2 linked regions of the Hamadaea flava genome follow. The protein of the gene in region 1 binds, or shares a complex with, the protein of each later gene. Links are inferred from orthologs where the notes say so. Each region holds a gene or a part of one and is shown on either strand. Other genes may lie near its edges. The genes, in order: sucB and HDA40_RS26610.

What was found.
Region 2: sucB (region 1) and HDA40_RS26610 share a complex: the UniProt entries of both Bacillus subtilis proteins name them as parts of the 2-oxoglutarate dehydrogenase (OGDH) complex. The link is inferred for Hamadaea flava from one-to-one orthologs.

What each region holds. Positions count from the first base shown.
Region 1 is NZ_JAMZDZ010000001.1:6,731,658-6,741,888, reverse strand. Bases 1,306-4,214 are described here. They hold sucB (2-oxoglutarate dehydrogenase, E2 component, dihydrolipoamide succinyltransferase), read left to right. Parts: upstream 1,306-1,822; coding sequence 1,823-3,607; downstream 3,608-4,214. Other genes in these bases: HDA40_RS31650 (TIGR01777 family oxidoreductase), read left to right, coding at 3,665-4,214; lpdA (dihydrolipoyl dehydrogenase), read left to right, coding at 1,306-1,772. Also shown: HDA40_RS31665 (hypothetical protein), read right to left, coding at 1-158; more of lpdA, read left to right, coding at 396-1,305; more of HDA40_RS31650, read left to right, coding at 4,215-4,540; HDA40_RS31645 (peptidoglycan recognition protein family protein), read left to right, coding at 4,641-5,762; HDA40_RS31640 (extracellular catalytic domain type 1 short-chain-length polyhydroxyalkanoate depolymerase), read right to left, coding at 5,831-7,060; HDA40_RS31635 (SCO5389 family protein), read right to left, coding at 7,158-7,553; HDA40_RS31630 (ATP-binding protein), read right to left, coding at 7,543-8,529; HDA40_RS31625 (DUF6311 domain-containing protein), read left to right, coding at 8,632-10,231. UniProt on the Bacillus subtilis protein: E2 component of the 2-oxoglutarate dehydrogenase (OGDH) complex which catalyzes the second step in the conversion of 2-oxoglutarate to succinyl-CoA and CO(2).
Region 2 is NZ_JAMZDZ010000001.1:5,651,922-5,665,260, forward strand. The notes cover bases 5,645-9,839. They hold HDA40_RS26610 (multifunctional oxoglutarate decarboxylase/oxoglutarate dehydrogenase thiamine pyrophosphate-binding subunit/dihydrolipoyllysine-residue succinyltransferase subunit), read right to left. Parts: upstream 9,523-9,839; coding sequence 5,845-9,522; downstream 5,645-5,844. Other genes in these bases: HDA40_RS26605 (DUF6104 family protein), read right to left, coding at 5,663-5,845; HDA40_RS26615 (hotdog fold domain-containing protein), read right to left, coding at 9,666-9,839. Also shown: HDA40_RS26565 (hypothetical protein), read left to right, coding at 1-532; HDA40_RS26570 (NAD(P)/FAD-dependent oxidoreductase), read right to left, coding at 511-2,007; HDA40_RS26575 (S24/S26 family peptidase), read right to left, coding at 2,078-2,443; sodN (superoxide dismutase, Ni), read left to right, coding at 2,510-2,920; HDA40_RS26585 (ATP-binding protein), read left to right, coding at 2,998-3,411; HDA40_RS26590 (hypothetical protein), read right to left, coding at 3,413-3,835; HDA40_RS26595 (diacylglycerol/lipid kinase family protein), read left to right, coding at 3,869-4,783; HDA40_RS26600 (WhiB family transcriptional regulator), read left to right, coding at 5,159-5,413; more of HDA40_RS26615, read right to left, coding at 9,840-10,298; HDA40_RS26625 (lysophospholipid acyltransferase family protein), read left to right, coding at 11,475-12,314; HDA40_RS26630 (DUF4097 family beta strand repeat-containing protein), read left to right, coding at 12,979-13,339. UniProt on the Bacillus subtilis protein: E1 component of the 2-oxoglutarate dehydrogenase (OGDH) complex which catalyzes the decarboxylation of 2-oxoglutarate, the first step in the conversion of 2-oxoglutarate to succinyl-CoA and CO(2).

The sequences.
Region 1 (10,231 bases):
CGCCACGCGACCTGCGGCGAGCCGATTCGCCGCCGGGTCCACTCTCCATCGTGGGCGATGAGGATGACCGTGGTCTGGGTCACCGTCGTCTGCGGCTCGATGTACGCCTCGACGCCATACTTGTTCCGGGCAAACCACTCAAGGTGCGACAAATCCACCGGCTGCTGCCGGGTGGTGCTCCCCGAAGGCGTCTGGTCGCCGTCGAGAAGCCGCCGAAGCCATCCCACTGACGCTCCTCATCCGTTGTCGAAGAGGTTCCCAGAGTACGCGGGGGTAACGTGTCCTTGGGCACCTCTGTGCGCGGGGTGGGCCGCCGAGTGACAAGATGACCGGCGTGGGGTGTGCTCTCACGAAGGGCCGCCCGGCCGGCAGCGAAGCACTCGGTGGGAGATGACGTGAGCGACACGTTCGATGTGGTGATTCTCGGCGGCGGCAGCGGTGGTTACGCGACCGCTTTGCGCGCGGCTCAGCTGGGCCTGAGCGTCGCCCTGATCGAGAAGGACAAGCTGGGCGGCACCTGCCTGCACCGCGGATGCATTCCGACGAAGGCGCTGCTGCACGCCGGCGAGGTCGCCGACCAGACTCGGGAGGCCGCCGCGTTCGGCGTGAAGGCCGAGCTGATCGGCGTCGACATGAGCGGCGTCAACGCGTACAAGGACGGCGTGGTCGCCGGGCTCTACAAGGGTCTGCAGGGCCTCGTCAAGGCCGCCAAGGTGACCTACGTCGAGGGCACCGGCAAGCTCGTCTCGGCCGACACTGTCGAGGTGAACGGGCAGCGCTACACCGGCCGGCACGTCGTGCTCGCCACCGGTTCCTACTCGAAGACGCTGCCCGGCCTGGAGCTGGACGGCGAGCGCGTGATCGCCAGCGAGCACGCCCTGACCATGGACCGCGTCCCGGCCAGCGCGATCGTGCTCGGCGGCGGCGTCATCGGCGTCGAGTTCGCCAGCGCCTGGAAGTCCTTCGGCGCCGACGTGACCATCGTGGAGGCGCTGCCCCGCCTGGTCGCCGCCGAGGACGAGGACATCTCCAAGCAGCTCGAGCGGTCGTTCCGCAAGCGCGGCATCGCGTTCAAGACCGGCAAGCCGTTCGAGAAGGTCGAGAAGACCGACGGTGGCGTGAAGGTCACCATCGCCGGGGGCGAGACGCTGGAGGCCGAGCTGCTGCTGGTCGCCGTCGGCCGGGGCCCGGCCACCGCGAACACCGGCTACGAGGAGCAGGGCGTACGCATGGAGCGCGGGTTCGTCCTCACCGACGACCGGCTGCGCACCAACCTCCCCAACGTCTTCGCGGTCGGCGACATCGTCCCCGGCCTGCAGCTGGCGCACCGTGGCTTCCTCCAGGGCATCTTCGTCGCCGAGGAGATCGCGGGCCTCAACCCGGTCGCGATCGTCGAGTCGGGCATCCCCCGCGCGACCTACTGCGACCCGGAGATCGCCTCCGTCGGCATCACCGAGGCGCAGGCCAAGGAGAAGCACGGCGCCGACAACGTCGCGACCTACAACTACAACCTCGCGGGCAACGGCAAGAGCAAGATCCTCGGTACGCAGGGCTTCGTGAAGCTCGTCCGGGTCAAGGACGGCCCGGTGGTCGGCGTGCACATGATCGGCGCTCGGATGAGCGAGCAGGTCGGCGAGGCTTCCCTCATCGTCAACTGGGAGGCGTTCCCGGCCGAGGTCGCGCAGCTGATCCACGCGCACCCCAGCCAGAACGAGGCGCTCGGCGAAGCGCACCTGGCTCTTGCCGGGAAGCCGCTGCACGCCCACAACTGAGCTGTCTACGATCGTCACAGAGAAGATCGAATAACGAGGAGTCTGGACTCATGCCGGTATCGGTCACGCTTCCCGCACTGGGGGAAAGCGTCACGGAGGGCACGGTCACCCGGTGGCTTAAGAGCGTCGGTGACCGAGTCGAGGTCGACGAACCCCTGCTGGAGGTCTCGACCGACAAGGTGGACACGGAGATCCCGTCGCCCAGCGCCGGTGTCGTGACGCAGATCCTGGTGGCGGAGGATGAGACCGCCGAGGTCGGCGCGGTGCTCGCCGTCATCTCCGACGAGGGGGAGGCGGCCGCGCCGCAGCAGGACGCTCCGGCCGCGCAGCCGGCGGCCGCCGCGCCCGCTGCTGAGGCTCCCGCGCCGCAGCAGCCCGCCGCGCCCGCGGCTCAGCCGGAGCCGGCCCAGCCGGCCGCGCAGGCCGCTCCGCAGGGTGGCGGCGAGGGCACCCCGGTGACCCTCCCGGCGCTTGGCGAGAGCGTCACCGAGGGCACGGTCACTCGCTGGCTGAAGAGCGTCGGCGACGCGGTCGAGGTCGACGAGCCGCTGCTGGAGGTCTCGACGGACAAGGTCGACACGGAGATCCCGTCGCCCGTCGCCGGGACGCTGCTGGAGATCAAGGTCGCCGAGGACGAGACCGCTCCGGTCGGCGCGGTGCTCGCGCTCGTCGGTGCGGCCGGCGGCGCTCCCGCACCCGCGGCCCCGGCTCCCGCTCCGACACAGCCGGCCGCCCCGGCCCCGCAGCCGGTGGCGGAAGCCCCGAAGCCCGCCGCCCCGGCCCCGCAGCCGGTGGCCGAGGCGCCGAAGCCCGCTCCGGCCCAGCCCGCTCCGGCGGCTCTGGTGCCGGCCCAGCCCGCGGCGAACGGCCGGCCCACGGCTGGGACGCAGGTCAACGGCGACGCCGGTGGCTACGTGACCCCGCTGGTCCGCAAGCTCGCCGCCGAGCACGGCGTCAACCTGGGCAGCCTGAACGGCACCGGGGTCGGTGGCCGCATCCGCAAGCAGGACGTCCTGGACGCGGCGGCGAAGGCCAAGGCTCCGGCGGCTCCGGCCGCGAGCGCTCCGGCGGCTGCCCCGGCGAAGGCGCAGCCGAAGGCCGAGCCGAGCCCGCTGCGGGGGCGTACCGAGAAGCTGACCCGCATGCGCCAGGTCATCGCCAAGCGCATGGTCGAGTCGCTGCAGGTCTCGGCGCAGCTCACCACGGTGGTCGAGGTCGACGTGACCAAGGTCGCCAAGCTCCGCGAGCAGGCCAAGAAGGACTTCCTCGCCCGGCACGGCGTGAAGCTGTCCTTCCTGCCGTTCTTCGCGCTCGCCGCGGTGGAGGCCCTGCGCCAGCACCCGTCGGTCAACGCGAAGGTCGACGTGGAGGCCGGCACGGTCACCTACTTCGACGTCGAGCACCTGGGCATGGCGGTCGACACCCCGGATGGCCTCATGGTGCCGGTGATCCACAACGCGGGTGACCTCAACCTGGCCGGGCTCGCCAAGCGCATCGGCGACATCGCCGAGCGCACCCGGAGCAAGAAGCTCACCCCGGACGAGATCTCGGGCGGCACGTTCACGCTGACCAACACCGGCAGCCGGGGCGCGCTGTTCGACACGCCGATCATCAACCAGCCGCAGGTCGCCATCCTCGGCACCGGTTCGGTGGTCAAGCGTGCGGTCGTCGTCGACGACCCGGACCTGGGCGAGCTGATCGTCCCGCGCTACATGGTCTACCTGGCCCTCTCCTACGACCACCGGCTGGTGGACGGCGCCGACGCGGCCCGCTACCTGACGACGGTCAAGGAGCGCCTGGAGGCGGGCAACTTCGAAGCCGATCTCGGCCTCTGACGCACGCTGATCAGCCCCCGGCCACTACGGCCGGGGGCTTTTCTATAGCTTGGTCTCATGAGGATCGTCGTCGCGGGGGCCTCGGGCTTCCTGGGCCAGCCGCTGATCGCGCACTTGCGGTCCGCGGGTCATCAGGTCACTCAACTGGTACGCCGAGAGCCCGAGCGGCCAGGTCAAGTGCGATGGGACCCGACCAAGCCGATACGCCTCCCGGACGAGACGGGTGCGGTGGTGAACCTCTGCGGCGCGGGTGTCGGCGACCACCGGTGGTCGACGGCGTACAAGGAGCTGATCTACAGCAGCCGGATCGTGCCGACGACCACGCTTGCCACGGCCGTCCGGGAGCAGGACGTCCCGCTGCTGGTCAACGCCTCCGGCGTGGCGGCGTACGGGGATCGCGGCGACGAGGTGCTCACCGACGACTCGGCCACGGTCACCGGCGACTTCCTCGCCGATCTCAGCGTGGACTGGGAGGGCGCCGCGATGACGGCTGCCCCGGCGCGCGTCGCGATTCTGCGTACGGGTCTTCCGTTACACCGCAGTGGCGGTCTGCTGAAACCGTTGCTGCTGGCCTTCAAACTCGGCGTCGGCGGCAAGCTCGGCAGCGGCCGGCAGTGGCTGCCCTGGATCTCGCGGACGGACTGGCTGCGCGCGATCGGCCACATCATCGCGACCCAGGAGTTGGCCGGGCCGGTGAACCTGGCCGGGCCTGAGGCCGCCACCAACGCCGAGTTCACCACCACGCTGGGTGGGCTGCTGCATCGGCCGACGATCATGCCGATCCCGGAGTTCGGCGTACGCCTCCTCGTCGGCGAATTCGCGAACGAGGCGTTCAAGAGCACCCGGATGGTGCCGGAAGCGTTGCGGCGTACCGGTTTCGACTTCGAGCACCGGACGATCCGGGAGGGGCTGACCGCAGCGCTGCACGATTGATCCACTCGGGGGTCTGGTGCCGACGGGGTGTTAAGAATATTCTGCGACTTGATCACCTTCGTGAATCATTCACGAGCCCCCTCCCCCGAAGGAAACGTCCATGGCACTTACCCCCAGCCGCCGTTCCCTGTTCAAGGGCGGCCTGGTCGCGGGCGCGGGCGCGCTGCTCCCGCTCACCGCGGCGACCGCGGCGTTCGCCGACGACGACGCGTTCGACTTCATCATCGACTGCGACTCGTGGGGCGCCCGGCCGCCCTCGGGCTCGCTGGTCATGCGTACCGGGACCACCCGGAAGATCGTCATTCACCACATGGCGTTCCCGAACGTCACCGACTACTCGCGGGAGCACGCCCTGGCGCTCGCGAAGTCCTGCCAGAACCTGCACATGGACAAGAACGGCTGGTCCGACACCGGTCAGCACTTCACCATCAGCCGCGGCGGGTACGTCCTCGAAGGACGGCACCGCAGCTTCGAAGGTCTGAAGTCCGGCCAGGCCCAGGTCACCTCGGCGCACTGCGTGGGTGAGAACACCCAGAGCATCGGCATCGAGAACGAGGGCACCTACATCGACGAGACGCCGCCGGAGGCGCTGCTCGACTCGCTGGTGAAGCTGTCGGCGACGATCTGCACGCAGTACAAGATCCACGCGCACAACATGTTCGGGCACTGGGACTGGAACAGCACGCAGTGCCCCGGCATCGCGTTCTACCGGCTCTTCCCGGAGCTGCGGCGCCGGGTGGCCGTCGCGATCGGCACGCCGCTGTCGGAGGTGCCGGAGCGGACCTGGCCCGACATCTTCACCAGCTCGGCCGGGCAGACCGTGGTGCTGACCAAGTACCTGCTGCGCAACCAGGGCTACACGACGCTCACCACGAACGGCACCTTCGACGCGGGCCTGCTCGCGGCGGTCCAGGACTGGCAGGGCAAGCACGGCATCACGGTGGAGAGCGACGGCACCGTCTCCGACCCGACCTGGGAGACGCTGGCGGTCGACGTCGACAAGGACGCGGTCGGCGAGCACGTCGCCGGGCTGCAGTTCGTCCTGGCGAACAAGGGCTACCAGGTCGCCGTGACCGGGGCGTACGACCACGACACGATGAAGGCCGTCCAGGAGATGCAGCGGCTGCACGGGCTGCCCGCCAACGGCAAGGTCGACCTGTCCACGTGGTGCGCGGTGGCCGGCGGCATCGTCAAGGACGAGTTCCAAGGCACCCTCCACTAGCCCCAACCCTGTGGCGGGCCCGCCTTGGCGGGCCCGCCACAGGGCCAGCCACAGGGCCAGCCACAGGGTCAGCAGGCGGAGACGAGGACGTAGTAGTTGGTGCCGGTCTGGCGCAGGGACGTCGTGGCGTACGTGTTCCACAGTCCGAGGTAGTCGTTGGACCCGTTCGCGTACGCGTACCCGAGTGTCTGGTGCGCGCGCCCGGCCACGGTGTGGGCGTAGTTGCTCGCGGTGTAGCAGGGGCCCGAGGAAGCGGACGGAGTCGGCGACACGGACGCCGACGGCGAGGGTGAGGCCGAAGCAGTGGCAGTCGGCGTGGCGGTCGGGGACGGCGACGAGCCCGAGAGCAGCCCGAAGAACACCGCGTCGTAGTACGCCGAGCAGATGTAGTCCAGGAAGTACGCCGCCGTCGAACCGCATTGGTCGCTGCCGCTGCCGGGGTCGACCGGCAGCCCATGGGCCATCCCGCTGATCTGATAGAGGCGTACGTCGTCGGAGCCGTAGACCGACAGTGTGGTGCCACCGGTCAAGGTGGACGTCGACGTGGCCGTCTGCGAGACGCCGCGGACGTTCGTCCACTGGTCCCGCGAGTTCGTGGCGTTCTTCGGCTGCACCGTCGTGTCCGAGGTGCCGTGCCAGATCGCCACCCGGGGGTACGGCCCGGAGTAGCCGGAGTACCCGGCACGAGCGAGATCGCCCCATTGCTGGGCGGTCTTGGTCGGCGGGCTGTACTGGCAGGTCGTGGCTTCGGTCAGGGAGGTGGCACAGCCGTACGGCAGCCCCGCGACGATCGAGCCCGCCGCGAAGACGTCCGGGTACGCGGCCAGCATGACCGCGCTCATCGCCCCACCGGCGGACAGCCCGGTGACGTAGACCCGCGAGGCGCTGACCCCATAGTTCGAGACGGCGTACGCGATCATGCTGCGGATCGAGGCGGCCTCCCCGGAACCCCGGGTGATGTCGCCGGACTGGAACCAGTTGAAACACTTGGAGGAGTTGTTCGAGCTGCTCTGCTGGGGCAACACCAACGCGAACCCGGCCTGGTCGGCGTACTTGCGCCAGCCGGAATTGGTGAAGTAGCCGGTGGCGTCCTGCGTACAGCCATGCAGGAGGACGACCAGGGCGGCGCCGGACGCCAGGTTGTCCGGCTGGTAGCTGTACATGGCCAGGCTGCCGGGATTGCTCCCGAAGCTGCTGACCTGAGTCAGCGAGGCCGCGCGGGCGGGCGCGGCGAGGAGGGCGGCCGCGGCGAGGACTCCGGCGGCCGCCGCCACGAGGGCGGACAGGGGACGGTTCATGCCCGTCAGGATGGGGAGATTCACCCCACCCCCGACATGGTGTGGCGACACATTTCGATGCACCGAGTTATGGCGCGAACCGCCCCGCCGTCCCGGGTCAGCAGTCGCGGAGAGCGGGCGACTGGTTCAGCAGTTGGCCGCGCGGCGAGATGAAGGCTTGGTAGGTCGCGCCGCCGACGGCCGAGGGCCGGAACGCCGCTACCCGATGGCAGTTCTGGAAGGCGAACGTGACGCCGAAGTGGCGGCCGAGGCCGCCACGGATCGCGTCACTGGCCAGGGCGCGCAGCAGCTGGCCACGCTCGGCCTCGCTCGGCGGCGGGACTTCGTGCCGGCCGAATTCGGCATCCGGGTCGGCCGCGAGGTCTTCGGCGGCGGCGCTCACGACGGACCAGGCATACGGGAGGGATTGACGGACACAGTCGACGAACTCGGCGTCGTCGACCGCACCGGCCTCGGCTCGCTCCAGCAACGCGGTCGGCACATCAAGGGACATTGCGTACTTCCTTTCCGAAAGGCTCGAGCGCCTGCGGCCCGAGCACGAAGGTGGGATCGATCTGCGCGCCGAGGTCTTCGCCGGTCTTGGCGTTGCCCCAGGCTTGGGCGTTGCGCAGGTGGAACTCGACGGCCTGGGCGGTGTAGCGGGCCCAGTCCTGGACGCAGCCGTCGAGGGCGGTCCGGAGCCGGTCGAGCGCGGCGGCGTTGGCCGGTTCCAGCTCGGCGAGCGGCCGGGCGACGCCCCGTTCGGCCGCCTTCACGTACGCCGACCGCCTGAACGAGGTCAGCAGGTCGTCGCCGACGTGCTCCCGCAGGAAGTCCACGTCGGAGTCGTCGTCGACCTTGTTGCCGACCACGTGCACGCGGACGCCGAACTCGCGGGCGTAGCCGACGTACTGCCGGTAGACGCCGACGCTGCGTACGGTGGGCTCGCAGACGAGGAAGGTGGCGTCGAATCGGGTGAACAGGCCGGAGGCGAAACTGTCCGCGCCGGCCGTCATGTCCACCACGGCGTACTCCCCTGGGCCGTCGACCAGGTGGTTGAGGAGCAGTTCGACCGCGCCGACCTTCGAGTGGTAGCAGGCGACGCCGAGGTCCTCGGTCGCGAACGGTCCGGTGACCGCGAGGCGGACGCCGCCGACCTCGCGTACGGCGGCGTCGTAGATCGGGTTGTCGCCGGTGATCGTGATCAGCCGGGAGCCCGTCCCCGGTGGCGTCGTCTTGACCATGGCCGCCGCCGAGGAGATCCGCGGGTTCGTCCCGCGCAGGTATTCCTTGATCGCCGGGAGCTGGTCGCCGAGGGCGGGCAGCATGACCGCCTCGTCTTCGGGCGCGCCCAAAGCGGCCGCCAGGTGTTGGTTGATGTCGGCGTCCACGGCCAGCAGCGGACTGCCGCGCTGGGCCAGATGCCGGGAGAAGAGTGCGGCCAGCGTGGTCTTGCCCGACCCGCCTTTGCCGACGAATGCCGTCTTCATACTGATAGTGGTAGTCGTTTTCATTTAGCCTGTCGAGGGCGACACTCCGGTCATTGCTAAAGTTCTCCGGTGGCGCGTACGCAGGTCGAGAACCCTCCCGCTATGGCACCGCCCCCTTCGCAGACGCGACTGTCGAGGAAGCCTGACCTCGCCGTCGCGGTGATCTCGCTGGCCCTGGCGGTCTACCTGACGAGCGGGCTGTGGGCGGGCCCGACGCATCGGGCGATCGGCGTCAACTCCGGCGACCAGGCGCTGTTCGAGTGGCTGCTGGGCCTCGGCGCGCATGCGCTCACGCACGGGGAGAACCCGCTGCTGACGACCTGGCTCAACGCTCCCGACGGGGTCAACCTCGCGGTCAACACCTCGATCACGGCGTACGCGGTGGTCTTCGCGCCGCTGACGATCTGGCTCGGCCCGGCCGTCGCCTTCACCGTGATCCTGACGCTGAACCTCGCCGCGACGGCGTACTGCTGGTTCTGGCTGTTCCGCCGCTATCTGCCCAGCACGACCACTGACCGCACTCCTGGCGCTTCAAGCAAGCTCTCAGCGGCGGGCGCGGCTGTCGGGGGCATCTTCTGCGGCTTCGCCCCGGCCCTGGTCTCCCATGCGAACGCCCACCTCAACTGGACCGCGCAATGGCTGGTGCCGCTCATGATCGGCACGGTCGTACGGCTGGGCCGGAACCGGCGCTGGATCCGGGACGGGATCATCCTCGGGCTGCTCATCGCGGCCTGCTTCTCGATCGCGGCCGAGCAGCTCTTCTTCGCGGCGCTCGCCGGGGTGATCTTCGTCGCCGTCTGGGCCGTCACCGAACGGGCGCAGGTGCGCTCGATGGCCGCGCCGGTGCTGAAGGGGCTGGCCGTCGCCGCCGGGGTGTCCGGCGTACTGCTCGCGTATCCGCTGTGGCTGCACTTCGCCGGCCCCTACGGCTTCCACGGCACCGGCTTCGACGCCAAGATCCACAGTGAGGACCTGGCGGCGTACGGGACGTGGCCGGTCCGATCGCTGGCCGGCGCGCTCGGACTCAACCTGAACCTGGCGCCCAACCCGACCGAGGAGAACTCCTTCTTCGGGCTGCCGTTGCTGCTGCTCAGCATCGCCGCGTACCTGGTGCTGCGCCGAGTGTCCGACCGTGCGATCGTGCGGGCGCTCGCGGTCACCGGAGTGGTCTTCGCGGTGCTCTCCCTTGGCCCGCAACTGCGCTGGTGGGGCTCGCTGACCCCGGTTCCGATGCCGGCCGCGCTGCTCGTGAAGCTGCCGGTGTTCAACGCGGCGCTGCCGTCGCGGCTGGCCCTGGTCGTCTCACCGGTCGTCGGCGCGCTGCTCGCGCTGCTGGTGAGCCGTCTCCGGGTGGTGCCAGGCCCGCGGTGGGTCTGGGTCGCGGGGCTGGTCGCGGCTCTGCTGCCGCTCGTTCCCACTCCCCTGTTGGTACGCGAACGGCCGCCGGTGCCGCACTTCATCAGCTCCGGCGCATGGGAGCGATATGTGAGCGACCGCGGTGTGCTGGTCTCGGTGCCGATCGCCAACGACCTCGTGCCGGACGGTCAGCGCTGGCAGGCCGACGCGCTCGCCCGGTCGGCCGGTGACCGGGGCCCGGTCTTCCGCATCCCGGCCGGCTTCTTCCTCGGGCCGGGCGGCCCCGACGGCACCGGACGCATCGGCCCCGTCCCCACGTACGCCCAGACCCTGCTCGAAGACGTGA
Region 2 (13,339 bases), 1.1 Mb from region 1 along the record:
GACGAGCCTGCTCGCTTTGGGGATGCTCGGGTTCGCCGTCCAGTCCAGCGTGCACATCTGGCGTTTGCCGGCCACCCCGCACCCCGCCCAGTTCATCCCGGCCGGAGCCTTGGAAACCGGCCGCTGGCTGCGAGATCACTCCACCCCGGACGATCTCGTCGCGACCAACGCCCACTGCTGGCCGCCGGTGAAGACGGGCTGCGACAGCCGCCACTTCTGGATCTCGGCGTACGCCGAACGCCGGGTCCTGGTGGAGAGCTGGGGCTACACCGCGTGGGCGCACGCGGCGTGGATCCCGTTCCAGCTGAAGCCCGTGCGGATGCCGTTCCACGACCAGGCGCTGCTGGCCGCCAACGACGCCGCGTTCGCACAGCCCACCGCCGCCAGCGTCGGCAGGCTGCGGGACGCGTACAAGGTGAAGTGGCTTTTCGTGGATCTGACGCAGAACGAGCCGGCCGACGGACTGGACCGCGTGGCGATCCTGCGGTACGCGGCCGGCTCGTGTCGGGTCTACGAGATCGCGGCGTCCTGAGGCTGTGCCTCGCGGTCCTGGCTGGGCAGCACGGGCGCGGCCCGGCCGGTGCCGTGGTCGCCGGCCTTCTGCTCGTGGTACTCGTCCTCGACGTTGACCGCCCAGATGTCGTGGCCGGCGCCGGTGAGGATGTTCTCGGCGCTGAGCATGGCGGTCATCATCGAGTGATCCTGGTTGTTGTACCGGTGCATTCCGTTGCGGCCCACCGGATGCACGTTCGGCACGGCCCCGGCCAGCCAGTCCCGGATCGTCTCCACATTGCGCTGATAGCGCTCGTCATAAACCGGGTACGCCTTGGGCATGCGCACGACGTAGCCCTGTTCGACCGCGCCCGGCCGGACCAGGCCGAGTCGCTCCAGTTCGGCGGTGGCCAGGACGACGAGGTCGGAGTCGGCGGCGTCCCACAGGTCGTCGCCGACGGTGACGAAGTACTCCAGGCCCAGGCAGGTACGGCCGTCCTGCACGAGGTACGGCGACCAGGACCCGAAGTTCTGGATGCGGCCGACCCGGACGCCCGGCGTGTGGATGTAGATCCAGTTGTCCGGGAAGCTGTACTCCTCCGGCACCACCAGCGCGACCGTGAGGAAGTCTCGGTAGCGCAGGTCGTCGGCGGCTGCCTGGACCTCGGCAGGCGCGGCGGGTTCCATGGCGCGGACGAGCGCGGACAACGGCATCGAGGAGATCACGTCGGTCGCCGGTACGCGTCGCTCACCGTCGCAGTCGCGAACGGACACCGCGGTCACCCCGGAGTCGTCCCGATGCAGTGCGGTGACCGCCGTCGACAGTGCGACCGTGCCGCCCTGCTTCGCCACGAGCTCGGCACACCGCTCCCACATCATTCCGGGACCGAGCTTCGGGTACTGGAACTGTTCGATGAGGCTCGTGATGTCCGTCTGATTGCGCTTGGGCAGCAACGCGTTCAGCACCGCGCCGGCCAGCGACAGGTTCTTGATGCGCTGGGCCGCCCAGTCCGCCTGCAACTCGGTGGCGGGCATGCCCCACACCTTCTCGGTGTAGGTCTTGAAGAAGATCGAGTAGAGCCGCCAGCCGAACCGCGCGGACACCCAGCCCTCGAAGTGCGACTGGTCCTTCGGCGGCCGGACCTGCGCCCAGGCGTACGAGCCGACACAGCGGACGGCCTCGGCGAGGCCGAGCCCACGGAGCGCGTTCATCGCCTTGAGCGGGTAGTCGAACAGCGCGCCGTTGTAGTAGATCCGGCTCATCCGCGGGCGCAGCAGGAAGTCGCCGTCGGGCAGGATCTCGTGCCACAGCTTCTCGACCGCCGCGACCTTGGTGAAGAACCGGTGCCCGCCGATGTCGAAGCGCCACCCGTCGCGTTCCGCGGTGCGGCTGATGCCGCCGACCACGTCGTCCGCCTCGAAGACGGTGACCGCACGAGCGGACTTGGTCAATTGGTATGCCGCGGTGAGGCCGGCGGGACCGCCGCCGATCACCACGATGGAGGAATCGTCCATGGCCTGCATTCGGGTCGGGCGATCCGGAGGGGACAGACCGACATTCTGCCTAGAACATGGACATGTTAGTTCATTCGGGCATTTCATCCCTCGATGGGCGGCCGTGGACCCATCCCGGGCGAGGCCAATACCGGGCGAACACCCGGGCCTCGACCAGGGCGATCCCGTACGCGCGCGAGTCGTCGGCCACGAAGTCGTTGTCCCCCTGGATCCACCAGCCGTCGCCCTGGCGGCGTACGGCCCGTTTGACGACGAGGCCGATGTCGGGGCGCGCCGGGAAGCGGGCGATCACCACGTCGCCGGGGCGTACGCCGCGCCCGCCGCGCCGGGCCAGAACGGCGTCGCCGGACCGAAGCGTGGGGGTCATCGAGGGGCCGAATACCCGTACCGGCCACCAGCCGAACACGCCACCCACCGCCTTCCGTCGTGTTTGAATCCGAGAGTAGGGTCAGGATTGCTAAGGATTGCTACGCAAGCTGCACAGACCTATCTGGAGGATCTCATGCGTTTCCGCATGCCGCGTTTCCTCACGCCGGCCACCGTCGCCAGTGCGCACTGCGACCTGCCGTGCGGCGTGTACGACCCGGCCCAGGCCCGCATCGAGGCGGAGTCCGTCAAGGCGATCTGCGAGAAGTACCAGGCCAACACCGATCCGGAGTTCCGGACCCGGGCGCTGATCATCAAGGAGCAGCGCGCCGAACTGGTGAAGCACCACCTGTGGGTGCTGTGGACCGACTACTTCAAGGCTCCGCACTTCGAGAAGTACCCGCAGCTGCACCAGCTCTTCAACGAGGCCACCAAGCTGGCCGGGGCGAGCGGCGCGAAGGGCTCGGCCGACCCGGCCACCGCCGAGCAGCTCCTGGCGAAGATCGAGGAGATCTCGAAGATCTTCTGGGAGACCAAGCAGGCCTGATCGACAGCGGAAGCGGGTGGCCGTGGGATACACGGCCACCCGCTTTCGGCTAAAGTCCCTCCCCGGGGGGAGGCTCCTTGTCATCGAGCGACTCATTCGACGAGGCGAACGTCGAAGACGACGACATCGTCACCCTTGTGGTGCCCGCCGACGGCGGCTACCTGAGCGTGTTGCGCACGGCTACGGCCGGTCTCGCCGCGCGCCTGCACTACACCCTGGAGCGCATCGAAGACCTGCGGATCGCGGTCGACGAAGCGTGCGCGATGCTGCTGGTCATCACCCCGCCCGACGCCGAACTGCGCTGCCGGTTCGAGATCGGGCCGGAGCAGCTGACCATCTCGATCGCCGCGCCGGTCAAGGACGGTGCGCGGCTGCCGAGCCCGACGAGCTGGCCCTGGCACGTGCTGACCTCGCTGACCTCTCAGGCGTCCGCCGAGCTGACGGCGAACGAGGCCGTCATCCGGATGGTCAGCCAGCGCCCGCGCGGCTGAGTCAGAGGGAGAAGCCGGCTTCGCCGACGGCCCGGTTGGTCGGCGGCGCCACCAGCATCGCGATCGTCGCCAGGCAGATCAGCCCGACGATCACCCCGAGCCAGGCGAGCTCGCCGACGATCATGTAGTACGCCGGGGCGAGGAAGGTCAGGTTCAGCGCCACGGCGATGTCCCGGGCCCAGCGGCGGTACCGGGCGACCGACCGGGCCAGCAGCACCAGCAGCGCCCCGATCACGACGGCGGTGCCGGTGACGGCCCACGCCAGGCGCTGGCTCGCCCCGCCCACGGTGAGGTCCTCGTAGACCAGGAAGATCGTGATCGCGGCGGCGGCGACCGCTTGTGCCGACAGCAGCACGACCGCGCCCCGCACGGTCGGCGGCGTCGCGGTGGGCGTACCCATGTCTGTGACGGCCGGTGTGGTCATGGCCTCAAGCGTAGGCCCGGTAGATTGCGCCCCATGCGGGCCCTCCTCATCGTGAACCCGAAGGCGACGACCACCAGCGCGCGCAGCCGCGACGTGCTGGCCGGTGCGCTGCGCAGCGAGCTGGACCTCGAGCTGGGCTACACCCGGCGGCGGGGGCACGCCGGGCACCTGGCGCGGCAGGCTGCCGAGGACGGCCTGGAGCTGGTCGTGGCGCTCGGCGGCGACGGCACGGTGAACGAGGTGGTCAACGGCCTGATGGCCGGGCCCGCCGAGACCCGGCCGGCGCTCGCGGTGGTGCCCGGCGGGTCCACCAACGTCTTCGTACGCGCTCTGGGGCTGCCGAAGGAATGGTCCGAGGCGACTGGCGTACTGCTGCAAGCGCTCCGAGAGGGCCGCAGCCGGACGATCGGGCTCGGGCTGGCCGATGATCGGTACTTCACCTTCTGCGCCGGTCTGGGGCTCGATGCGGCGGTCACCCGACGGGTGGAACGTGCGCGGCGCAAGGGGCGCCGTTCGACGCCGGGGCTGTACCTGCGGTCGACGCTCGGGGAGTACTTCTTCGAGCGGCATCCGGCCGAGCTGACCTTGGAGCTGCCGGACGATCCGGACGAAGAGCGGCTCGCCTCGATCATCGTGCAGAACACCGCGCCGTGGACGTTCCTGGGGGACCGGCCGGTGCATCCCAGTCCCGACGCCTCGTTCGATCTCGGCTTGGACGTGATGGCGCTGCGAGTGCTGCACGTTCCGTCGACCATGCGTACCGTGGCACAGATACTCGCCACCGACGGCGAGCCGCGCGGCCGTCAGGTCCTCCGTCATCACGACCTTGCCGCGTTCACCGTCACTTCCAGTACGCCACAGGCGTTTCAACTTGACGGGGACTACCTCGGGGAACGTGAGCAAGTTCGGTTCGCCGCGGTGCCGGAAGCACTTCGCGTGATCTGCTGACGGACACAACGGCCCAAATGAACATTCGTGTCAGTCCACACATATGACACGAGTCGGAAATACTAGTAATGCGACGCGGAGAGTACTACATTCACAGATGACTGTCGTGCGCGGGGGGTCAGGGTAACTCCCGGTGATCCGGACAAATGGGTCGTGAGCTTGCTCACCCGACCGGTTTTTTTCGCATCACCCCCCTTGACATGGCGGGAGTTCGTGAAAGTATTCACAAGCGTACGAGTCAAGCGCTCGCTGCCTGCTCACCGCTCACGGATTCGGTAACTGACCGTCACTGACTGTCATGTTTAACCACCCCGTGTCTGCGGGACGCAAACAGGGATACACACACCCACTTCAGGAACAAGGAGTGTTGCCGCCATGGACTGGCGCCACCGTGCGATCTGCCGCGACGAGGACCCCGAGCTGTTCTTCCCCATTGGGACGTCTGGCCCGGCAGTGCTTCAAGTCGAGCAGGCGAAGGCGGTCTGCCGGCGGTGTCCCGTGACCGACCAGTGCCTCTCCTGGGCAATGGACTCGGGCCAGGACGCCGGCGTCTGGGGCGGGATGAGCGAAGAGGAGCGGCGCGCTCTGAAGCGCCGCGGTGGGCTGCGCGTACGCGCCAGCGCCCTCTGAGCGGAGCACCCGCCGAAACCGCGAACTGACGACGCCCCGGGAACTCTCCCGGGGCGTTCGCCTGTCCTGGGTCTGGCCGCACTCCCTGCGGAAGGCGGGCACGCATTCCCTGCGGAAGGCGGGCGCGCATTCCCTGCGGATCACGGTTACGCAGGCCAAACCGGCCGGCTGACGCATGCACAACCGTGATCTGCACGTCTTACGCGAAAGGGCCCGGCGGAATGCCGGACCCTTTCGTATCAAGATCGCTCAGAGCGAGTCGTCGTCCTCGTCGTACCGCGCCAGGTAGGTCGCCAGCCGCTCGACGGCGGTCTCGAACTCCGGGTTGGCGTCGACGAAGTCCCGCAGCCGCTCGGCGAGCCACTCGACGCTCACCTGCTCGTCGCCTCGCCGTTCGACCAGTTCTTCGATGCCGCGGTCGGTGAAGTACATCAGGCCGCCTTCGGCAGCGCCGCTTCCAGCAGCGCGGCCTGCTCGACGTCGTGCATCTTCGTGGAGCCCACCGCCGGGGCGGCCGCCGCCGGACGCGAGATCCGCCGCAGGCTCACCCCGTCGAGGTGCTCCAGCAGGTTCAGCGCGACGAACGACCAGGCGCCCTGGTTGGCCGGCTCCTCCTGGACCCAGGCGAAGTCGACCGCGCTCGGGTACTTGGCCAGTTCCGCCTTGACCTCGTCGACGGGCAGCGGGTAGAGCTGCTCCAGCCGGACGATCGCGGTGTCGGTGATGCCGCGCTCGGCCCGCGCCTGGATCAGGTCGTAGTAGACCTTGCCCGAGCAGAACAACACCCGCCGCACCGCCTCCGGCCGGATGTCTCCGGTCTCGCCGATGACGGGCTGGAACGTGCCGGTGGTGAAGTCGGCGACCTGCGAGACGCAGAGCTTGTTGCGCAGCAGCGACTTCGGCGTGAAGGCGACCAGCGGCTTGCGCTTGGGCGACAGCGCCTGGCGGCGCAACGCGTGGAAGTAGTTCGCCGGAGTCGAGGCGATGACCACTCGCATGTTGTCCTCGGCGCACATCTGGAGGAACCGCTCGGGACGGCCCGAGGTGTGGTCCGGCCCCTGGCCCTCGTGGCCGTGCGGCAGCAGCAGCGCGACCGAGGACTTCTGGCCCCACTTGGCCTCGCCCGAGGAGACGAACTCGTCGATCACCGACTGGGCGCCGTTGACGAAGTCGCCGAACTGCGCCTCCCACATGACCAGCGCGTCCGGGTTCTCCACCGAGTAGCCGTACTCGAAGCCCATGGCCGCGTACTCGGAGAGGAGAGAGTCGTGGACGTAGAGCTTCGCGTCTTCCTGTGCGACCCGGGTGATCGGCAGGTAGTCCTCGCCGCCGTGCGAGTCCACCACCGCGGCGTGGCGCTGCACGAAGGTGCCCCGGCGGGAGTCCTGCCCGGCCAGGCGTACGGTGACGCCCTGGTTCAGCAGCGAGCCGAAGGCCAGGATCTCGCCGAACGCCCAGTCGATGTCGCCGGCGACCGACATCTTCGCCCGCCGCTCCAGCAGTTGCTGCACCCGCTTGTGCGGCACCAGTCCCTCGGGGAGGGTGGTGTGCGCCTCGCCGATCGCCGCGACGACCTCGGCGCTGACCGCGGTCGCCACCAGCGGCTCCGGCTGCACCTCCCGGGAGCGGCTGGGCCGGGCCGACGAGGTGGTCTGCGCGTCGCGGGTGGCCTTGAAGACCGTCTCCAGCTGGTTCTGGTAGTCCCGCAGGGCCTCCTCGGCCTCGTCGACGGTGATGTCGCCGCGGCCGATCAGCTCCTCGGTGTACAGCTTCCGGACCGAGCGCTTCGCGTCGATGATCTGGTACATCAGCGGGTTGGTCATCGACGGGTCGTCGCCCTCGTTGTGCCCGCGACGGCGGTAGCACACGAGATCGATGACGACGTCCTTGCGGAACGCCTCGCGATATTCGAAGGCGAGCCGGGCCACCCGGACGACGGCCTCGGGGTCGTCGCCGTTCACGTGGAAGATCGGAGCCTGGATCATCCGGGCGACGTCGGTGCTGTAGAGCGAGGACCGGCTGTACTCCGGGGCGGTGGTGAAGCCGACCTGGTTGTTGACGACGATGTGGACGGTCCCGCCGGTGCGGTAGCCCCGCAGCTGCGACAGGTTCAGCGTCTCGGCCACCACGCCCTGACCGGCGAACGCGGCGTCGCCGTGCACCAGGACCGGCAGCACGGTGAAGCCCTCGTTGCCCAGGTCGAGGCGGTCCTGCTTGGCCCGGACGATGCCCTCCAGCACCGGGTCGACCGTCTCCAGGTGCGACGGGTTGGCCGTCACCGAGACGGTGATCCCGTGCTGGCCGTCGGGCGACGTGAACTTCCCGGTCATGCCCAGGTGGTACTTCACGTCGCCGGAGCCTTGCGTGGTCTTCGGGTCGATGAAGCCCTCGAACTCGTTGAAGATCTTCTCGTACGGCTTGCCGACGATGTTGGCGAGCACGTTCAACCGGCCACGGTGGGCCATGCCGATGACGACCTCGTCCAGGCCGCCCTCGGAGGACGCCTGCAGGATCTCGTCGAGCAGCGGGATCAGCGACTCGCCGCCCTCCAGCGAGAACCGCTTCTGGCCGACGTACTTGGTGGCCAGGAAGGTCTCGAAGGCCTCGGCGGCGTTCAGCCGGTTGAGGACATGCGCCTGCTCTTCCTTGCTCGGCTTGGCGTACTTGCGCTCGACCCGGGCGGCGATCCAGTTGCGCTCCTCGGGACTCTGGATGTGCATGTACTCCACGCCGGTGCGCCGGCAGTAGGAGTCCCGCAGCACACCCAGGACGTCGCGCAGCTTCAACTTGTCCTTGCCGGCGAAGCCGCCGACGGCGAACGTCCGGTCCAGGTCCCACAGGGTCAGGCCGTGCTCGCGGATGTCGAGGTCCGGGTGACGGCGGATCTCGTACTCCAGCGGGTTGGTGTCGGCCATCAGGTGACCGCGTACGCGGTACTCCCGGATCAGCTCGATGACCCGGGCGGCCTTGTCGATCTGGCCCTCGGAGGTGTGCGCGATGTCCCGGACCCAACGGACCGGCTCGTACGGGATGCGCAGCGAGGTGAAGATCTCGTTGTAGAAGTCGTCGCCGATCAGCAGCTCGTGCATGACCTTGAGGAACTCGCCGGACTGCGCGCCCTGGATGATCCGGTGGTCATAGGTGCTGGTCAAGGTGATGATCTTGCTGACTGCCAGGTCGGCCAGCTGAGCGTCGCTCATCCCGGAGAACGGGGCCGGGTACTCCATCGCGCCGACGCCGATGATGGTGCCCTGCCCGGCCATCAGCCGGGGCTGCGAGTGGACGGTGCCGATGCCGCCCGGATTGGTCAGCGAGATCGTGGTGCCGGCGTAGTCCTCCATGGTCAGTTCGTTGCGGCGGGCCCGGCGGACGATGTCCTCGTAGGCCTGCCAGAACTGCCGGAAGTCCAGCCGCTCACAACCCTTGATGCTCGGCACGACCAGGTTCCGCGAGCCGTCCGGCTTCTGCAGGTCGATCGCGATGCCCAGGTTCACCTGCGGCGGCACGACCATCGTCGGCTTGCCGTTCGTCTCGGCGTACGAGTTGTTCATCTCGGGGTGCGTGGCCAGTGCCTTGATCAGCGCGTACCCGATGAGATGCGTGAAGGAGACCTTGCCGCCACGGCCGCGGGCGAGCGCGTTGTTGATGACGATGCGGTTGTCCGCGAGGAGCTTGGCCGGTACCGCGCGCACGCTGGTCGCGGTCGGCACGGTCAGCGACTGGTCCATGTTCTGGACGATCTTCGCGGCCACGCCCCGCAGCGGGACCACCGTGGCTTCCTTCTTCTCCGCTACGCCGGGAGCCGCGACCGGCGCGGGGGCGGCCGGCTTCGCCGCCGGAGCGGGGCTGGCCGCCTTCGGCGCTGCCGGAGCCGGCTTGGCCGCGGCTGGCGCCGCGGCCGGAGGTGCCGCCGGAGCAGGCGCGGCCTTCTTCTCCACAGACGAGGTGGCAGCGGGCGCACCTGGCTTGTAGTCGGCGAAGAAGTCGTGCCAAGCGGGATCCACGCTCGCCGGATCGGTCAAATACCGCTGGTACATGTCCTCGACGATCCACTCGTTGGGACCGAAGTCTGCCAGTGGGTTTTCCTGCGAGCTGTGTTGCGTCGACACGGTCGCTCTCGCCCTCTTCCACGCGGGTTGGTAGGGAAATCAGAAGTCGGCTTACAAGGCTACGCGCTGCCCTAGCGGACGTTCACCCGGAGGTCAACGGGTGTCGCGGTTCACACGGTGAGCCAGGTCGCCTCGGTCGGGGTTCACACAGTGAGCCAGGTCGCCTCGGCCGAGGCGAGCAGGGTCCGGTCCGGCGCGAACAGTCCGGTACGCACGAATCCCTTCCGGCCGGTTGTGCCAGTGCATTCGCCGACGATCACACAGTGGTCACCTGGTTCCGGCAGCGCATCGATCGCGACGGTGATCCGGCCGAGCACGTACGGGCGGCCCGGGGCGATGATCGCCCAGCCGCCGGGGCAGTCGAGGGCGGCCCAGACTGTCGGAACCTCGACGGCGTCCGGAACGGACCACCGAGCAGCCGTACGCCCATCGGGCAGGCGGCCGGGGAAGATCCGCAACCCGTCCGCGTTCTCCGGTCCACAGACATAGCAGCCGGGGAACGGATGATCCTCGAAACCCGCGTACGCCCCGGCTTCGGCGGGATCGCCCCACTCGGGGGCGGACGGTGGCGTGCCCGGCGTCGCCGTGGCGATCAGGCGATCGCCGTCCAGCAGCGATCCGTCCGGGCTGACTTCGAGGGGCGTGTCCAGCGGCGGCGGCTGCCGCAGGGTCACCGTCACAGGTCCGCTGATCCCCAGACTGGCGGCAAGCATTCCGGCGGTGTATCCGCCGTTGCCGGAGGTGGGCGGGCCGTTGAAGCGCGCTGCGACGATCACCGCCTGAGCCTGCCACACCCGCACACCCGCCGCGTGGGTTGGCGCGTGGTCAGCGCTGGATCACGGCTCCAAGTCGAATCTCGGCCCATGATTCGACCCACATCCCTGATCCAGTCCCAGAGCGACGGCAGTGCCCCCGCGTACAGGGCGCGTTCAGCGTTCATCCGGATGTCACGCCGGCGGGGTCACATCGAAACGTCTGCGCAGTTCCCGGCCCTTACACAGAGGTCATGACACAGATCCTCACCGTCGCGCCGACCGGATATTCGGCGCTGATCGCGACCGACGCCGCGACCGTCGAGGCCGCGCAGCGGTTGCGGTACCGGGTGTTCGCCGAGGAGTGCGGTGCGACCCTCCACTCCACGACGCCCGGTCTCGACGTCGACGAGTTCGACGCGTACTGCGATCACCTCGTGGTGCGGCACGACCGCAGCGGCGAGGTGGTCGGCACCTACCGGCTGCTCCCGCCGCAGCGCGCGGTCTGGCTCGGCCGCCGGTACAGCGAGACCGAGTTCGACATGAGCCGGCTGATCGTCCTGCGCGACCGTCTGGTCGAGGCGGGCCGGTCGTGTGTCGACCCCCAGCACCGCACCGGCGCGGTGATCAACCTGATGTGGGCGGGGATCGCCCGATACCTCACCGCCAACAAGTACACCTGGCTCGGCGGCTGCGCCTCCGTCCCGATCGCCGACGCCCCGGCCGTCCGCGAGGCGGTCCAGAAGCACCTGTCCCCGCCGCAGCTGCGGGTCGAGCCGCGCGTACCGATTCCGGCCGCCGAGGTTCCCGTCGGCCGTGCGAACATCCCGCCGCTGCTCAAGGGCTACCTCCGGCTGGGCGCCTGGGTCTGCGGCGAGCCCGCGTACGACCCGGACTTCGAGGTCGCCGATTTCTACGTGCTGCTCAGCCTGGACCGCGTCGACCCGCGGTACCTCAAGCGTACCTCAAGCACTTCCTCGGCGGAGCCGAGGACCAGCGGCTCAGCCTCGGCGGAGCCGGGGACCAGCGGCTCAGCCTCGGCGGAGCCGAGGACCAGCGGCTCAGCCTCGGCGCAGCCGAGGACCAGCGGCTCAGCCTCGGCGCAGCCGGGGACCAGCGGCTCAGTTTGGGGGAATGATGAGCTTCTGGCGTCCTGAGGCCGACTGTGGGCCGCATTGCCTGCCTTCGGGCACCCCGCAAGTGAGCTTCTTCCGCTACGCCGGTCGACTGGTGGGCGCGGCCGGCGTACTGGCCTTCGCGGCGGTGGCCCCGGCCCGGCCCGCGGTGGTCCAGGCAGTGGCCCGGGCACTGCTCAAGGTCCTCGGTCTCGATCTGCGCGTACGCGGAAAGCACCGCCCAGGTCTGCTGGTCGCGAACCATGTGTCCTGGGTGGACATCGTCGTCCTGATGGCGCTGAACGGCGGGACGCGCCTGGTCGCCAAGAAGGAGGTCGGCGGCTGGCCGGTCATCGGGCGGCTCGCCCGGCGGCAGCGGGCCGTTTTCGTCGACCGGGCGCAGCCGCGCGGGCTGCCGGCGACGGTCGCCGAGGCGGCCGAAGGGCTGCGGGAGGGCGCGACTGTCGCCGTGTTCCCGGAGGCGACCACGACCTGCGGAGCCTGCCGGGTGCCGATGCGGTCGGCGTTCTTCCAGGCGGCGATCGACGCCGGCACGCCGGTGACCCCGCTGACCTTGACCTTCGCCGTCGCGGGGAAGCGCAGCACGGCAGCGGCCTTCGTCGGCGACGACACCCTGATCGCCTCGGTACGCCGCCTCGCCCGCACAAAGGGCCTGACGCTCACCGTCTCGGCCGCCGCGCCGCTGTTCCCGGAGCCGGGAGCGGACCGCCGGGCGCTGGCCCGAGCCGCCGCCGCGACGATCGCCGCCACCCCGATCCTCACCCGCCTCCCCCGCCCCACCCCCTCTCCCCGCCCCACCTCCTCCCCCCGCCCCACCTCCTCCCCCCGCCCCACCCCACTCTTTCCGCGCGATCATGAACTAACGGTCGTGATCGACCGGCGTGTCGTGTCCGCAGCGCCCTGATCGATCCCGCAATTTCATGATCAACGCGGGCGGGGTGATGGCCCTGCCGTGCCGGCGTACGCCGTGAGGCTGCGCCGGCCGCATCCATGATCAAGTGCCCGTGGTCAGAGATCGCTGAGCACTTCTGAAGATCAAGTGCTGCCGGTATGCGAAATCCGGGCCTCCAGCGCAAACCACGGGAACTTGATCGCCGAATCGGGCCGCGAATCGCAGATGCAGGGCACTTGATCCAACCTCGGTCCGAGCCGGATGCGCGGCCCCACGGCGGCGGCTGCGCAGTCCCTTTGTGGCTTCTGAAAGCTCCTGGGGTTGTGCAGTGCCTCGCGGTGCCGTCGCGTTCCGTCTGCGCGGTGCGTCCGCGTCTTGTGTCTGCGCCACGCCTCCATGCGTGGCCTCGGCGCGGAGCCTCCGTGCGTTGCACTGCCTCTGTGCGGGCACCTTTGCGGCCCTCCTCGGTGCCTCGTTGATCATGAAGCTGGGGGATCGATCAGGGCGCCGGGGACACGACGCGCCGGTCGATCACGACCGATAGTTCATGATCGCGCGGAAAGGGCGGGGGCGGGGCGGGGGCGGGGCGGGGGAGGGGCGGGGAGGTGGCAGGGAGAGTCGCGATATATCGCGAGTTGGGTTAGGGTGGCCGTGGGTGCGGCGAAGGGTGGCCAGGGTGGCGCAGTGGACGGTGCAGGATCCACAACGGATTCAGCTGGACGGCGAGGTCGACCGCATCGACGTCAACCTCGTCATGGGCAAGATCAGCATCGTCGGCGTACCGGGTGCGGCGCGGATGGAGGTCAAGTCCGTCGGCAAGAAGCCGGTGGATGTCGTGCACGACGGCCGTCGGCTCAAGATCTCGCACGGCTGGCGGAAGCGGTGGCCGTTCTACTGGTGGCTGTTCCATCGTCAGTACAACTGTGAAATCACCGTGGCGGTGCCGCCCGAGGTGGTCGCCTCGGTGACCGTCGTGTCCGGCCGCGTGTCGGTGGCGGGCCTGTTGACCAGCACCGACGTCGACGTCACGTCGGGCC